Regions from separate parts of the Micromonospora vinacea genome, predicted to be linked through region 4. Evidence: riboswitches for the same ligand, from Rfam matches in the RefSeq annotation. Region 4 holds a riboswitch; each other region holds the start of a gene.
What was found. A riboswitch is a leader RNA that binds a small molecule or an ion and turns the genes downstream of it on or off. The one in region 4 is predicted to bind cyclic di-AMP.
Positions count from the first base shown of each region.

Region 1: another riboswitch for cyclic di-AMP. It lies ahead of IW249_RS12005 (coiled-coil domain-containing protein); the one in region 4 lies ahead of IW249_RS19520 (C39 family peptidase).
Region 2: another riboswitch for cyclic di-AMP. It lies ahead of IW249_RS34980 (C40 family peptidase); the one in region 4 lies ahead of IW249_RS19520 (C39 family peptidase).
Region 3: another riboswitch for cyclic di-AMP. It lies ahead of IW249_RS01450 (coiled-coil domain-containing protein); the one in region 4 lies ahead of IW249_RS19520 (C39 family peptidase).

Region 1 is NZ_JADOTY010000001.1:2,492,601-2,496,046, forward strand. Features, by position in the region: gene IW249_RS11995 (helix-turn-helix transcriptional regulator) at 1-88, opposite strand, end outside; gene IW249_RS12000 (carbonic anhydrase) at 315-1,043, shown strand; gene IW249_RS12005 (coiled-coil domain-containing protein) at 1,100-2,119, opposite strand; cyclic di-AMP (ydaO/yuaA leader) riboswitch at 2,124-2,254, opposite strand; gene IW249_RS12010 (YibE/F family protein) at 2,421-3,446, opposite strand, start outside.
Region 2 is NZ_JADOTY010000001.1:2,016,555-2,020,000, forward strand. Features, by position in the region: gene IW249_RS09705 (N-acetylmuramoyl-L-alanine amidase) at 1-1,331, opposite strand, end outside; cyclic di-AMP (ydaO/yuaA leader) riboswitch at 1,567-1,702, shown strand; gene IW249_RS34980 (C40 family peptidase) at 1,716-2,756, shown strand; gene dcd (dCTP deaminase) at 2,832-3,410, opposite strand.
Region 3 is NZ_JADOTY010000001.1:301,202-304,647, forward strand. Features, by position in the region: gene IW249_RS01440 (HelD family protein) at 1-240, shown strand, start outside; gene IW249_RS01445 (cation diffusion facilitator family transporter) at 347-1,264, shown strand; cyclic di-AMP (ydaO/yuaA leader) riboswitch at 1,407-1,538, shown strand; gene IW249_RS01450 (coiled-coil domain-containing protein) at 1,544-2,608, shown strand; gene IW249_RS01455 (hypothetical protein) at 2,751-3,260, shown strand; gene IW249_RS01460 (SRPBCC family protein) at 3,412-3,446, opposite strand, start outside.
Region 4 is NZ_JADOTY010000001.1:4,122,120-4,125,565, forward strand. Features, by position in the region: gene IW249_RS19515 (hypothetical protein) at 1-600, shown strand, start outside; cyclic di-AMP (ydaO/yuaA leader) riboswitch at 885-1,026, shown strand; gene IW249_RS19520 (C39 family peptidase) at 1,261-2,109, shown strand; gene IW249_RS19525 (alpha/beta hydrolase) at 2,241-2,987, shown strand; gene IW249_RS19530 (CDP-glycerol glycerophosphotransferase family protein) at 2,992-3,446, opposite strand, start outside.

The sequences.
Region 1 (3,446 bases), 1.6 Mb from region 4:
GGGCGATGGCCAGCAGGACGTGCCCGTGATTGGTGAGGAACGTCCAGTTCCGCCCGCTGCCGGTGTCGCCCGTCACCGTGCTCGCCATCGTGGAACCGCCCTTCCGGATGTCCGCCTGCCTTCGCGAGAGTCTTGCCGGCCCTGCCACGGGAAGGTTGCCCAGGGGGTGGCCAAAGTCAACGTATGAAATCTAAATCACGCATCCCTTGACGCATCTTACCGTGCGTGTGACGGTGGAGCCCGAGCCAGCGCCCGCCGCCCGGCCGGCGGAAAGCCGGCTTGACCAGGTCAGATGCGTCGAGACGAGGTGCGGGATGAGTCAAACCGGGAGCGTCGGTGGTCAGCCGGGTCCGCAGCGGACCACCGACCGGGCGTCCGCGCTCAGCGAGCCGACCCGGGCGTACGCCGAACTGATCGCCGGCAACCGGCGCTTCGTCGACGGTGCTCCACGCCACCCCAACCAGGATGCCGGGCACCGGGCCGCCGTGGCCGACGGGCAGCACCCGTTCGCGGTGATCGTCGGCTGCTCCGACTCCCGGCTGGCTGCCGAGATCATCTTCGACCGGGGGCTGGGCGACCTGTTCGTTGTTCGCACGGCCGGGCACACCGCCGGTCCCGAGGTGCTCGGCAGCGTCGAGTACGCGGTGACAGTGCTCGGCACTCCGCTTGTGGTGGTGCTCGGCCACGACTCGTGCGGTGCGGTGCAGGCGGCCCGGGAGTCCGTCGCGACGGGTACCGCACCCAGTGGCCATCTGCGCGCGGTGGTCGACGCCGTGCTGCCCAGCCTGCGCCGGGCCCAGGCCGAGGGCGTGGACGACATCGACGGCATCGTCGACATCCACATCGCCCAGACCGTCGAGACGTTGCTCGGGCAGTCCCCGGTGCTGGCCGACGAGGTGGCGCGGGGGCGATGCGCGGTGGTGGGGGTGTCCTACCGGCTGGCCGCCGGAGCGGTGCGCCCGGTGGCCGCCATGCCGGCCGGCTTCGCGACGCTGGACAGCCCGGCCGGGTCGACCGACGCGACCGCGCCCGCCACCGTCTGACGCGTCGAGGGCCGCTCCGCGTCACGCGGAACGGCCCTCGACGGGGATCGTGCGGGTCAGAGCAACGACATGTGGACGTGGTCGGTGTGGTTCGACGGCCCGCTGTACGAACTCCAGCCGGTGGCCGGGAACCAGATCTGCCGGTTCCAGATCACGTAGTAGATGCCGAGCCGGTCGGCGTTACGGATGAGGAACGCGGCGACGTTGTTGCCGTACGTCCGGGTGTCGTTGTTGTGCCACGGGGAGAACCCGCTCTTCTGTAGCGACCAGTCGCAGGCGCGGCCCTTCGGGTGCTCCCACGGCCCGCCGGGGCGGTAGCAGCCGACGAACCGGTTGAAGCCGGCCGCCTTGACCTCCTTGTACGCGTGCAGCGTGCGCGGCGTGACGCAGCCGGACGTGGTGGGGTCGTTCTCGCTGCACGACTGGGGCTTCCAGTCACCGTCGGCCGTGCGACCCGGGCCGATCTTCGCGACCTTGGAGGTGGCATCCACCAGGCCGCCGGTGAAACCCTTGCCGCCGACGAGGGAGAGCGCCTTGTCGGCCTCGCTCTTGCGCTTCGCCATCAGGGCGGTCTGCTTCTGCTGCTCGCGGACCTCGGTGTCGAGGGCCAGTTTGGCCTGCTCGGCGCGGGCCTTCACCTCGTTGACCTCGGAGAGCTTCTTCTCGTTGACCATGTTGATCTCGTCGAGCATCCCGGCGCGCTGGACGAACGAGTCGGGAGCGTCGCTCTCCAGCAGCATGGCGACCGCGCCGATCCGGCCGGTCCGGTACGCCTGGGCGGCGATCTGCCCGACCTGCGGGGCCAACGCGTCGAGGTCGGCCTTGGCCCGGTTGACCTCTGCCGCCAGCTCGCTCTGCCGCTTCTTGGACTTGTCCAGCTTGGACTTGGCGGCGGAGTAGTCGCGGTTGGCCTGCTCGATGACGTCGTTGAGCAGCTTGGGCTCGCCGTCCTCCTCGTGCCCGGACGGTGTGGGGTTCGTCGGGGCGGCGTGTGCCGGGAGCGGCCCGGCGAGCACTGTCAGTGCGGCGATCACGGCCACCACGGGTGTCAACCAGCGGCGTAGGGGTGCCGTCACAATGTTCCCTTCCGTCGACCGCCGACCGGGTTAGCTGACGGGTTCGGGGCGGAAGCGGCCCCTACCGCTGACGCGGATTCACCCCAGATACCTGGGTCCCCGGCTCGCCGGCTGGCGATTGGGCGGTGGCACCGCAGGCGCCGCTTCGCGCCTTCATCGGTAACCGGCAGCGAGGTTACCCGAGAGTCGACCGGGTGAGCTACGCCTGGATGCCGACCAAAAGCGTCATTTCGCCATAGCGTTGAGTGACCAGTGACGCGGTTCTCAGGGTGGGTGCCCGATCTGGTCACGCTGAGGAGTGTCACCATGCCGTATCCGTGCTCCTGTTCGACTCCGGCCACCGGTCGGTGGCCTCGGATGGGGGTGTGGTCCGCGTCCGGTCCGGCTCGTCGGAGCCGGTCGTCCGCGGTGAGCTGAGTGCGGCAAGTGCCTCCGTGCGGTCCGGCTGGGGCCGGGGCGAGGGAGCGTCGGTGGACGGTGGGGCATCGCTGCGTCCGGCGGCGGCCACCACGGCGGCCAGCCCGGTGGTCAGCGGTACGGCGGCGATCAGACCGAGGGTGGCGACCGCGCTGCGGACGATCTCCTGCGCGAGGAACTCACTGGTGAGGATCTGCCCGATCGGCCGTGCGTCGGCGGTGAGCAGGAGCAGCAGGGGTAGCGACGCGCCCGCGTACGCCAGCACGATGGTGTTGACAGTGGAGGCGATGTGCGCGCGGCCGACCCGGGTGGCCGCCCGGTACAGCTGCAACCGGGTCAGCCCGGGGTTGGCGTTCGCCAGTTCGGTGACGGTGGCCGCCTGGGTGACAGTGACGTCGTCGAGCACCCCGAGCGACCCGATGATGATCCCCGCGAGCAGCAGGCCGTGCAGGTCCACGTCGCCCTGGAACATCGACAGGGTGGTGGCGTCTTCACTGCCGAAACCGGTGAGGTGGGTCGCTGCCGTGGCGATGGTGGCGAGCACGCCGGTCAGCACCAGACTGCCCAGGGTGCCGAGCACCGCGACCGACGTCTGTGCGGTGACGCCGTGCGTCAGATAGAGCACCACGAACATGATCAGGGCCGCGCCGACCACCGCCACCAGCAGTGGTGACCGGCCGGCGCCGATGCCCGGCAGCACGAAGGTGAGCAGGATTGCGAAGCTGGCGGCCAGCCCGGCGAGCGCGGCCAGGCCTCGCCATCGACCGAACGCGACGATCGCGGCCGCGAAGACCACCGCCAGCCACACCATCGGGGTGCCGCGTTGGTGCTCGGCGATGTTCCAGTTGCTGGTGGTCGGGTCGGTGGGGTCGGCCAGCTCGACCAGGATGACCTCGTCGCCGACCTCGAC
Region 2 (3,446 bases), 2.1 Mb from region 4:
ACCAGCCCGGTGGCCGGGGTGCCGGTGTCCAGTCGAGGCGCGTGCAGCAGGTCGAAGTAGTGCGTCCAGTCCCAGTACGGGCCCGGATCCCAGTGCATTCCCCGCACTGTCGAGGCGATGGTGCCGGGCACGTTGTCGTGGCCGATGATGTGCTGGCGGTCCAGTGGGATGCCCAGCCGCAGCGCCAGGTGCCGGACCAGCTTCGCCGAGGTCCGGTACATCGCCTCGGTGTACCAGGTGCCCTGCGCCGCGAAGCCCTCGTGTTCCAGCCCGATCGACTTCGCGTTGACGTACCAGTTGCCGGCGTGCCAGCCGACGTCCTTGGTCTTCACGTGCTGGGCGATGTGCCCGTCGACCGAGCGCAGCGAATAGTGCCAGCTCACGTAGGTCGGATCCTGGACGAGTTGCAGGGTCGTCGCCCAACTCGCCTCGGTGTCGTGGATGACGATGTACTCGATCTTCTGCCGCGCGGGCCGGTCGGAGAGGTCGTGGTTGCCGTAGTCCCCGTCACCGAACGCCTCGTAGGGTGCCGGGATCCACTCGCAGGAGATGGTGTGCGGGCACTCCACCCCGTCCGGGCGGGCCAGCCGGCGCAGGCCCAGCCGGTCCAACCAGGAACGTTCGGGCCGTACCGCGCGGGCCGGCAGGCTGACCCGCTGGCCGTCGTCGGTCACCCGGGACTGGCCCGCGCCGATGGTGGTGAAGACCTCGTCGGCGAAGGCCGCTGCGGCGTCGGCGCTGTCCGCGCCCGAGTAGCGGGCCACCGCGCCGTACCAGGCCGCCGGGTCGGTGCCGGCGCCGACCGGCGCGCCCAGATCCCTCTGGTACGCGCCCAGCAGCGCGGCCCCGCCACGGATGTTGAGGCCCACGTCGGTGCGCAGTGCCTCGGGGGCGGCGCCGGTCAGCGCGGCGGCGGCGTCCACGGTCTGCAACGCGGCGGTGGACGGGGCGGGCGCCTCGACCGGCCGGGGCGCGGGCACCCGGGCGGGCCGGGAGTCGTCACCGCGTGGGTCCTCGGCACCGGCGTCGTGGTGACCGCGCCCGGGTAGGGCGGCCACGTGCCGGGCGTCGGTCAGGTGCATCGGGCCGTAGCCGCCACTGGTGCTCGGTGTGCCGGCGTTGGTGTCCCAGCGCGACTCCAGGTAGGAGACGCCGAGCAGCACGACGGCCGGCACGCCGTACTCGCTGGCCGCGGTGGCGTACTGCTGCTGGCGGTCGGTGGTGGGCGCGGCGGCGGCCGGGCCGACGGAGAGTGGCACAGTGGTCGCGGCGGCGACCACGGTGGCGGCGAGCAGTGCACGCCAGCCGGTCGACAGGGTTGGATGGTGCATCGAACCCCCTAGATTCTCGCGGAGTGAGGTCAGGTCACCATCGCGCCGTCCGGGAGGTTGCGTCAATACCTTTCCATCTATCGAAGCCTGCGGAAAGAATTCTTCACACACGGTCGGTGACCTCGTCCAATCGGTACGGAGTGTCACGGCCGCACGGGTTGCGGATCGGTAACGAGCGTCTCTACTCTGGTCATTTGTCGGCCCGACAGCAGCTCCGCCCAGCCCGGGCGGTAACGGACCGACACCGCCGAGTCGTTTCCGAGCGAACCGGGGACCCAGGTCCCTCGGGGTGAATCCGCAACCACTGCGGTAGGGCGCCGACTTCCCGCCCGAACCCGTCAGCTAACCCGGTAGGCGGTCAGGAAGAAGGAGTACGGAACCCCGGTGGCACTCCATGCCCCGCGGCCGTCGTCCGAGCGGTCGGCATCAGCCGGCCCGCCGTCGATCGTGCCGCGCCCACGCTGGTCCCGCTTCACTACCGCACTCGCCGCGCTGGCCGGCGTCGCCGTCGTTCTGACCGGCAGTGCCACGGCGGCCCACGCTGACCCGTCCGTCGCCGAGATCGAGCGCCAGATCGACGCCGACTGGAACAAGCTCGAACCGATCATCGAACGGCACAACGCCACCCGCACCGACCTCGCCGCGAAGCGCAAGCAGGCCGACGCGCTGGCCGCCCGGATCACCCCGCTGGAGCGCCAGGTCGACGCCGCGATGGACAAGGTCAGCGCGCTGGCCGTACGCGCCTACAAGGGCGAGAACGTCTCGACAGTCAACGCGGTGCTGGGCAGCCGGTCGCCGAGCGAGGTGGTCGGCCAGCTCGAAATGCTCGACCGCTTCGCGCACAACCAGCAGAAGGACGTACGCCAGGTGGCCGACCTGCGCGACCAGCTGGCCGCGCAGAAGGCGCCGCTGGACGAGATGGTGGCCCAGCTGACCCGCACCGAGGCCCAGCTGGCGGCGAAGAAGAAGCAGATCAACGAAGAGATCGACCGCCTGCAGAAGCTACGCCTCAAGGTGTACGGCAACGGCGGCGGCGGTCCTTTGCGCCCGGCGCCCTGCCCGGGTAGCTACCCCGGCGGCGCCGCGGGCACCGCTGTCAAGTTCGCCTGCGCGCAGATCGGCAAGCCCTACGTCTGGGGTGCCGAGGGTCCGAACTCGTACGACTGCTCCGGGCTGATGCTGGCCGCCTGGGCGAAGGCCGGCGTGTCGCTGCCGCACAACGCCGCCGCGCAGAGCCGCGTGACCAAGAACGTCAGCAGGGGCGACCTGCGTCCCGGCGACCTGGTCTTCTACTACAGCGACATCCACCACGTCGGCATGTACGTCGGCGGCGGCTGGGTGGTGCACGCCTCGCAGGCCGGTCAACCGGTCAAGATGAAGAAGGTCGACGACGGCCCGATCCACAGCTACGGCCGCCCAGGCTGACCCCGGGGTGACCAGAGGGCCCGTCGCGATCACGTCGCGGCGGGCCCTCGTCGTTCTGGTTCTAGCAGCGGAGCCTCAGCGGGTTGGCCAGGTGCGCCAGTGCTGCCAGGCGCGGCTGGGCGTCGGCCCCCGCTGGCCCTGGTAGCGCGAGCCGTAGACAACCGAGCCGTACGGGTGCTCGGCCGGCGAGGAGAGCCGGAAGATGCAGAGCTGCCCGATCTTCATGCCCGGCCAGAGGGTGATCGGCAGGTTCGCCACGTTCGAGAGTTCCAGCGTGACGTGACCGGAGAAGCCCGGGTCGATGAAACCGGCTGTGGAGTGCGTGAGCAGCCCGAGCCGGCCCAGGGAGCTCTTGCCCTCCAGTCGGCCGGCGAGCTGGTCACCCAGCGAGATGACCTCCAGCGTCGAGGCGAGCACGAACTCCCCCGGGTGCAGCACGAACGGCTCGCCATCGGGGACCTCGACCACCGACGTCAGGTCGTCCTGCTGCATGGCGGGATCGATGTGGGTGTAGAGGTGGTTGTTGAAGACCCGGAACAGCCGGTCGAGTCGGACGTCGATGCTGGACGGTTGCACCAGGGTGGGCTCGAACGGCTCCAGGCCCAGCGTGCCGGCCTTGATCTCGGAGACCAGGTCGCGGTCGGAGAGCAGCATCGGACCACCATAGCCGCGCCGGCGGAAGTGGCCGGA
Region 3 (3,446 bases), 3.8 Mb from region 4:
ACGGTCGGGGTGATCACGCCGGTCCCCCGCCGGGACGAGGTCGCCGGTTGGCTCGGCGCACTCGGCGCGCCGAGGTTGCAGGTGGTAACCAGCCTGGAGGCCAAGGGCATGGAGTACGACGGGGTGGTGCTGGTCGCCCTGAGCGAGATCCGGGCCGATCCGGGCGCCGGGGTACGCACCCTGTACGTGGCGCTCTCCCGGGCCACCCAGCGGCTCACCACCATCGACCCGACCGGCTGACGTGTGCGGACTGCCGCCGGCGGGAGGCGCTGCCCGTACACTTGCACACATAGCGATGTGAGCATACATTTGACCGGGTCCCGACCAGCGGCGGAAGGTGGTTCTCGTGGGCGCAGGTCATGACCACCACCATGGGTCCGTCGCCAATGCCGCACACCAGCACCGAGGTCGACTCTGGGCGGCGTTCGGGCTGCTCGCCACCCTGATGGTGGTCGAGGCGGTGGTCGCCCTGCACACCGGCTCACTCGCCCTGCTCTCCGACGCCGGGCACATGTTCACCGACGTGCTCGGCATCGGGATGGCGCTCGCCGCGATCACGGCGACCCGGCGGGCCACCGGCGACCCGCAGCGCACCTTCGGGCTCTACCGGCTCGAGGTGCTCGCCGCGCTGGCCAACGCCGTCCTGCTCTCCGGCGTGGCGATCTACGTGGTGATCGAGGCGATCCGCCGTTTCGGCGACCCGCACCAGGTCATCGCCGGCCCGATGCTCGCGGTGGCAGTGCTCGGCCTGCTCGCGAACGTCGCCGCCTTCGCCCTGCTGCGCGCCGGGGCCCGGGAGAGCATCAACCTCCAGGGCGCCTACCTGGAGGTGGTCGGCGACCTGCTCGGCTCGCTCGGCGTCATCGGCGCGGCCCTGCTCATCACCGTCACCGACTGGTGGTGGGCAGATCCCCTGGTCGCGGTCGCCATCGGCGTATTCATCCTGCCGCGCACCTGGCGGCTGGCCCGCGCCGCCATCCGCATCCTGGTGCAGGCCGCCCCGGAGCACCTCCAGGTGACCGCCGTGCACGACCGACTGGCCGCCGTCCCGGGTGTCGTCGAGGTGCACGACCTGCACGTCTGGACGCTCACCTCGGGCATGGAGGTGGCCTCCGCACACCTGACCATGGCACCCGGCGCGGAGGTCGGCGCGGTGCTCACCGCGGCGCGTACCGCCCTGCACGACGACTTCCGCATCGAGCACGCGACGTTGCAGATCGAGCCGGGCGCCGCCTCCGGAGCGTGCGGCTCCATCGAGTGGTGAGGGCTTTTCGGAGCCTTCCTCCGCTCTTGCCGTAATTTTCCGTGGTGACGCACGCACCGTCCGTCACATTGGCTGCAGCCGCCCCACCGGCACCGGTAGGCTCGGTCCCGGCCTCCACCAGGCGGCGCCTTCCCGGCGCCGGTGGCGGCCGCCGCCTAATCGCCCAAGCGGGCGAACCGGGGAACCATGTTCCTGGGGTGTATCCGCGTCAGCGGTAGGGATCTTCCGTCCCGAACCCGTCAGCTAACCCGGTCGGCGGCTGACGGAAGGACATGCGCAGTGGCACCAGCACGACCACCCGCCGCCCGACTGGCGGCCCTGATCGTCGCGATGTTCACCCTCGGCGTCGCGCTCCCGGCCGGCACCGCCTCGGCCGCTCCCCCGACCGGCCTGCGGGCCGCCGCACCCGACTCAGACGAGGAGGGCGGCACCCCTGCGTTGCGCGCCCAACTCGAGGCCGCCAGCAAGGGCTACCTGGACGCGAAGCGCGCCCTGGACACCTCAGTGAAACGGCAACAGCAGCTCGCCACCCAACTGAAGACCATCGAGGTCGAGATCGGCCAGCGCAACGGCAAGGTCGGCGAGATCGCCGAGGTGGCGTACCGCACCGGCCGGCTCGGCGCGATGTCGGCGCTGCTCAACAGCAACACCCCGGAAGGCTTCATGGACCGGGCCGCCGCGCTGGACGCGGTGGCCGCCAACGAGGACCGGGTGCTTCGCGACCTGCTCGACAGCAAGGACAAGGCCAACCGCACCCGGGTGGCCCTGGACGGCGAGATCAACGAACAGCGCAAGCAGGTCGCGGTGATGGCCAAGCGCAAGGACCAGGCCGAACGGGCCCTGACCGTGGCCACCACGCCCAAGCCGCAGACCACCGCCGACGCCGGCTCCAACCGGGGCACCTCCAGCGCCAACGCGAAGGCCGCGCCGCGCAACTCCGACGGCTCCTGGCCCTCCGAGTCGTGCAGCGTCAACGACCCCACGCCGGCCAACGGCTGCATCACCCCGCGCACCCTGCACGCGCTCAACCAGGCCAAGTCCGCGGGCTTCACCCGGTACGTCTCGTGCCACCGCCCCAGCGGCTCCGGTGAGCACCCGAAGGGCCGGGCCTGCGACTTCGCCGCGCAGAAGAACGGCTTCGGCGGAAACGCCACCGGCGGCGACAAGACGTACGGCAACAACCTGGCCGCGTACTTCATCCGCAACGCCGACCGGCTCGCCGTGCTCTACGTGATCTGGTACAGGCAGATCTGGCTGCCCAGCAGCGGGTGGAAGTCGTACAGCGGGGCGCACGGCACCCCGTCCACCGACCACACCAACCACGTGCACCTGTCGGTCTACTGACCCACGCGTCGTGATGCCTGTGAGCCACCGGGACGGCTCACAGGCATCACGCGTGTCCGGGGCCGGGCTACGTCGCCGGGCGTACCCCTGATGTCGTCGCTCGTCGGACGACCCGGCCGGGGCCGGCGGGCAGCATCGGCGTATGCCTCGGATCCGACCCGCCACCCGCAAGGCGCTGCTCACCCTGCACCTCGTCACCTCGCTCGGCTGGCTGGGCGCCGACCTGGTGCTACTCACCCTCGGCATCGCCGTGCAGCGGGGCGCCGACCCGGCGGTGGTCTATCCGGTCACGGCCCTGGTCGGGACGCTGCTGTTCGCGCCGCTGAGCGTCCTGGTCTGGCTGATCGGAGTCGCCAGCTCGCTGCTCACCCCGTGGGGCCTGCTGCGCCACCGGTGGGTGCTGGTCAAGCTGGTGCTCACCACTGTGATGGTCGGGCTGGTGCTGTTCCTGCTCACCCCCAACCTGCGCCACGCCGGAGCGGTCGGCGCCGCCCTGCCCGCACGCGATCGCGCCGATCTGGTCATCGCGCCGGCGGTGTCGACCAGCCTGATGATCATCGCGACGGTGCTGTCCACCTACAAGCCGTGGGGCCGGCGTCCCGCCGCCCGAACCACCCGCACGAACCGCGCTCGCGCCGAAACCACAACCTAGGTGCCTCCGCCCGCAGTACGCGCCAAGGCCACGGCCTGTCCTGCGCCGCGATCTTGCACTTGCTGTCCCGACAAAGGGGGCATCTCACCGATATCGACAACCGGAACTGCAAGATCGACGAAGCGGGTGCGCGAGCCTCGGGGCGCCGGGTTCAGGTGGGCGGCGGGTTGCCGGTGCGGTCGAGGG
Region 4 (3,446 bases):
GCCGCCGCCGAGGCCGTCGACGTGCGCCGGTACGCCGAGGAGGTGGCCGTCGCCGCGGCTGGCGCGGCCACCACCGCCCGGCGCCGACGCGCGGCCTGGCAGACCGCTCAGGAGCAATTGGAGCGGGCCTGGACCGGGTACGACGAGGCGGACACCGCAGCGCGTCGCTTCGCCGGGGCCGGGGTGTTGCCCACCCCGCAGACCCCGCACACCCCCGCCGAGTACGCCGCCCGGGAACGCTTTCTGCACCGCGCGGCGATGGCGGCGTACTGGCGGGGCGACCTGACCATGGCCCAGCTCAGCGACGTTTTCGGGCACCGCCGTGGCTGGGATCCCCGGCGACACCCTGTCGAGCAGGAGGTGTTGATCAGCCGGGTGGTCCGGGACGCGCGGCTGGCCGACTACCAGGTGGCTGCCGGCCGTGAGCGGGCCGCCTGGCGCGACGCGGAGTTGGCCGCCGAGTCGGCCCGTACCCTCGCCGAGGAGGCGTACGCGGCGGCGGCCCGGCTGCGTCCGACCCCGGTGCCCGCTCGCCGGTCGGTGGCCGATGCGATGCGACCCGCCGTCGTGGCACGGTGGCGCCCGGCCCGGGTGAGTTGAGCCCGATCCGTGATGTGAGGCCGGTCACCCAATAGCGGAATCGGACGGTCGGCGCGATCGGCGGCATTGTTCCCGCGATTATGGTCGCCTTCTTCGCGGCCTGTCCGGTTGTCGACCGCAGGCGTCACCGTAACCGGTTGTCCCATCGAGTCACATCATCGGCAATACGCGCAGAAATTGTCGCGCCAATTGAGGTTTACGCAGGTGAACCTGGCTTGGCAGGGCGTGAAGCGGCCAGTAGTGTCGTCCCGTCCGGTGCGGTAACCGATCGCAAGACGCGACGCCGCACCGACCCGCTTAATCGTGATCAACGAACCGGGGACCCACCAGTAAGTCCGGGGTGAATCCGCGAGCCACGGCCCGCGGTAGGGCGATCTTCCCGCCCGAATCCGTCAGCTAACCCGGTAGGCGGTGTCGGAAGGAGTCCCATCCTCGTGCAGCACCTTTCCACCCCTCGGTTGTTCCCTCGCCTCCACGGCGCGGCGGTGCACCCGCTCACTCGTCCAGTGACGGTGAGCTGACCCCCCCGGGTCATCGCCTTTCCCGCCCGGCCGCGCCGGGCGTTCCCCTGAGCGGTTCACCATCCGCGGACCACGGTCCGCGCGCTGGCGCCTGCCCGGATACCGGTCCGGCCCCGGTGTGCCGCTCTCCCCCCGATCCGTGGAGGACCCCGTGAAGCACACAGTGAAGCGTCAGCTCCGTCGCCTCGTCACCGAGCGCCCGTACCAGATCGTCGCCGCCTCCGCCGCGGCCCTCGCCATCGCCACCACCACCGGCGCCCTGCTCACCACGGCCGACGACGCCCCGGCCGGCCAGCGCACCGCGACCACTGTCGCCGAGATGCGCAGCGACGTCGCCGCCTCCCGTGGCGAGGCCCGGGACGCGTCCCCCTCGGCCGGCACCGCGCCGACCACTGCCGCCCCGGCCACCAGCACCGCGTCACCCGCCGCAAAGGCCAGCAGCAACCCGGACCTGACCCGGAAGCCGGAGCGGCCGAAGCCGCCCGCGACCAAGGTGCTGGACTACGACTACGAGGCGCAGAACACCTACTACAACTGCGGCCCGGCGGCCACCCGCAACGCGCTCAGCGCCGCCGGCATCGACCGCACCCAGGAGGAGCTCGGCGCCGAGCTGGGCACCACCGAGATGGGCACCAACTCGGCCGAGGACACCACCCGGGTGCTGAACGCCGAGGTGAAGGGCTCCCCGTACCGGACCCGGATGTTCCCCGGCTCGCCCAGCCCGGCACAGATGGACCGGCTCCAGGCCGACGTGGTGAAGGCCATCACCGACGGCCGTGGCGTGGTGGCCAACGTCGTCGGGGACGCCACCGACACCGACGGTGGCTGGCACTCCTACGGCGGCGGGCACTACATCGCCGTCGTGGGCTACAAGGACAACGGTCGCACCGTGCGGATCGCCGACTCGGCGAACCCGGCCGACCCGTCGTACTGGATCACCACGATCGACCTGGCCAACTGGATCACCAGCCGGGGCTACTCCGCCTGACCCGGGCACGCTGACCGCCGCGGGCGCCGTCTCCCACAAGGAGCCGGCGCCCGCGGTCTTTGTCCGCGCGGGCCCGGGTAACGCCATCGACGGCTCTCGTACCGGGCCGTGAACCGTGGGAGACTGCGGCCGTGGTGGAGAAATCGGGTGGTCACGCCGGCCGTAGGCCGGTCCTGCTGCTGCTGCACGGCATGGGGGCGACCGGGGACGTGTGGTTGCCCTGGGCGCCGTACCTCGAGCAGCACTGGCCCGGGCGGTGGCTTGCACCGGACCTCGCCGGACACGGCTGGGCGCCGCCGCTGCCGTCGTACTCCTTCGCGGGCTTCGCCCAACAGATCGCGCAGGCCCTCGCCCCCGACGACCGGCTGGTCGTGCTCGGGCACTCGCTGGGTGGCGTGGTCGGCCTGGCGCTGGCCGCCCGCGACGCCGGAACGCCGGTGGACGCGGTGGTCGGGCTGGGCATCAAGGCGCTCTGGTCACCCGCCGAGCTGACCCGCGCCGCCGAGGTCGCCGCCCGACCGGTGAGCTGGTTCGCCAGCCGCACCGAGGCGGCTCGCCGCTACCTGCGCGTCGCCGGGCTGGCCGGCCTGGTCTCACCGGACCACCCGGTGGTGGACGCCGGGCTGCGCCAGGTCGACGGCCGGTGGCGCCTCGCCATGGACCCGACCGCCTTCGCCGTCGGCGAGCCCGACCTGGCCGCGCTGCTGGCGGCGACCGACGTACCGGTGGTGCTGGCGCGCGGGGAGAAGGACCCGATGGTCACCGACGAACAACTCAAGGAGTACGGCGTACCGGTCGCCACGCTGCCCGGCCTCGGGCACAACGCGCACGTGGAGGACCCGGCGGCGGTGCTGGCGCTGCTCGACCCCTACCGCTGAGCGGCTACGCCGGTGCGGAGGCGGTCAGTGTCTCGGCGGGCGTCAGCTCCCGGCGGGCGGCGGTCAGGAACGCCTCGGCGTACGACTCGGCCGGGAAGTCACCCAGGTAGCGGCGGCGGGTGGCCCAGCGGGCCTCGGCCAGCGGGTCGGTGTCCAGCAGCGCGGTCAGCACCTCGTCCACGTTGGACATGTCCCGGCGCAGCACGTAACCCGATCCGGCCAGCGGGAACCGCTCCACGAACCGGTCGCCCTCGTCGCCCATGTCGGTGACCGCGTACGGCTTGCCGGAGTAGAGGAAGTCGGAGATCACGCCGGACACGTCGGAGACCAGCGCGTCGGCGGAGTTGACGCACTCGGTCAGGCTCAGCTCCCGGGCTGCCGCGCCGACCACGTGCTGGCGGCCGGTGCGGGCCCGGTCGGCGACGAGCAGTTCGGTCAGGCGGCCCAACTGGCGGGCCG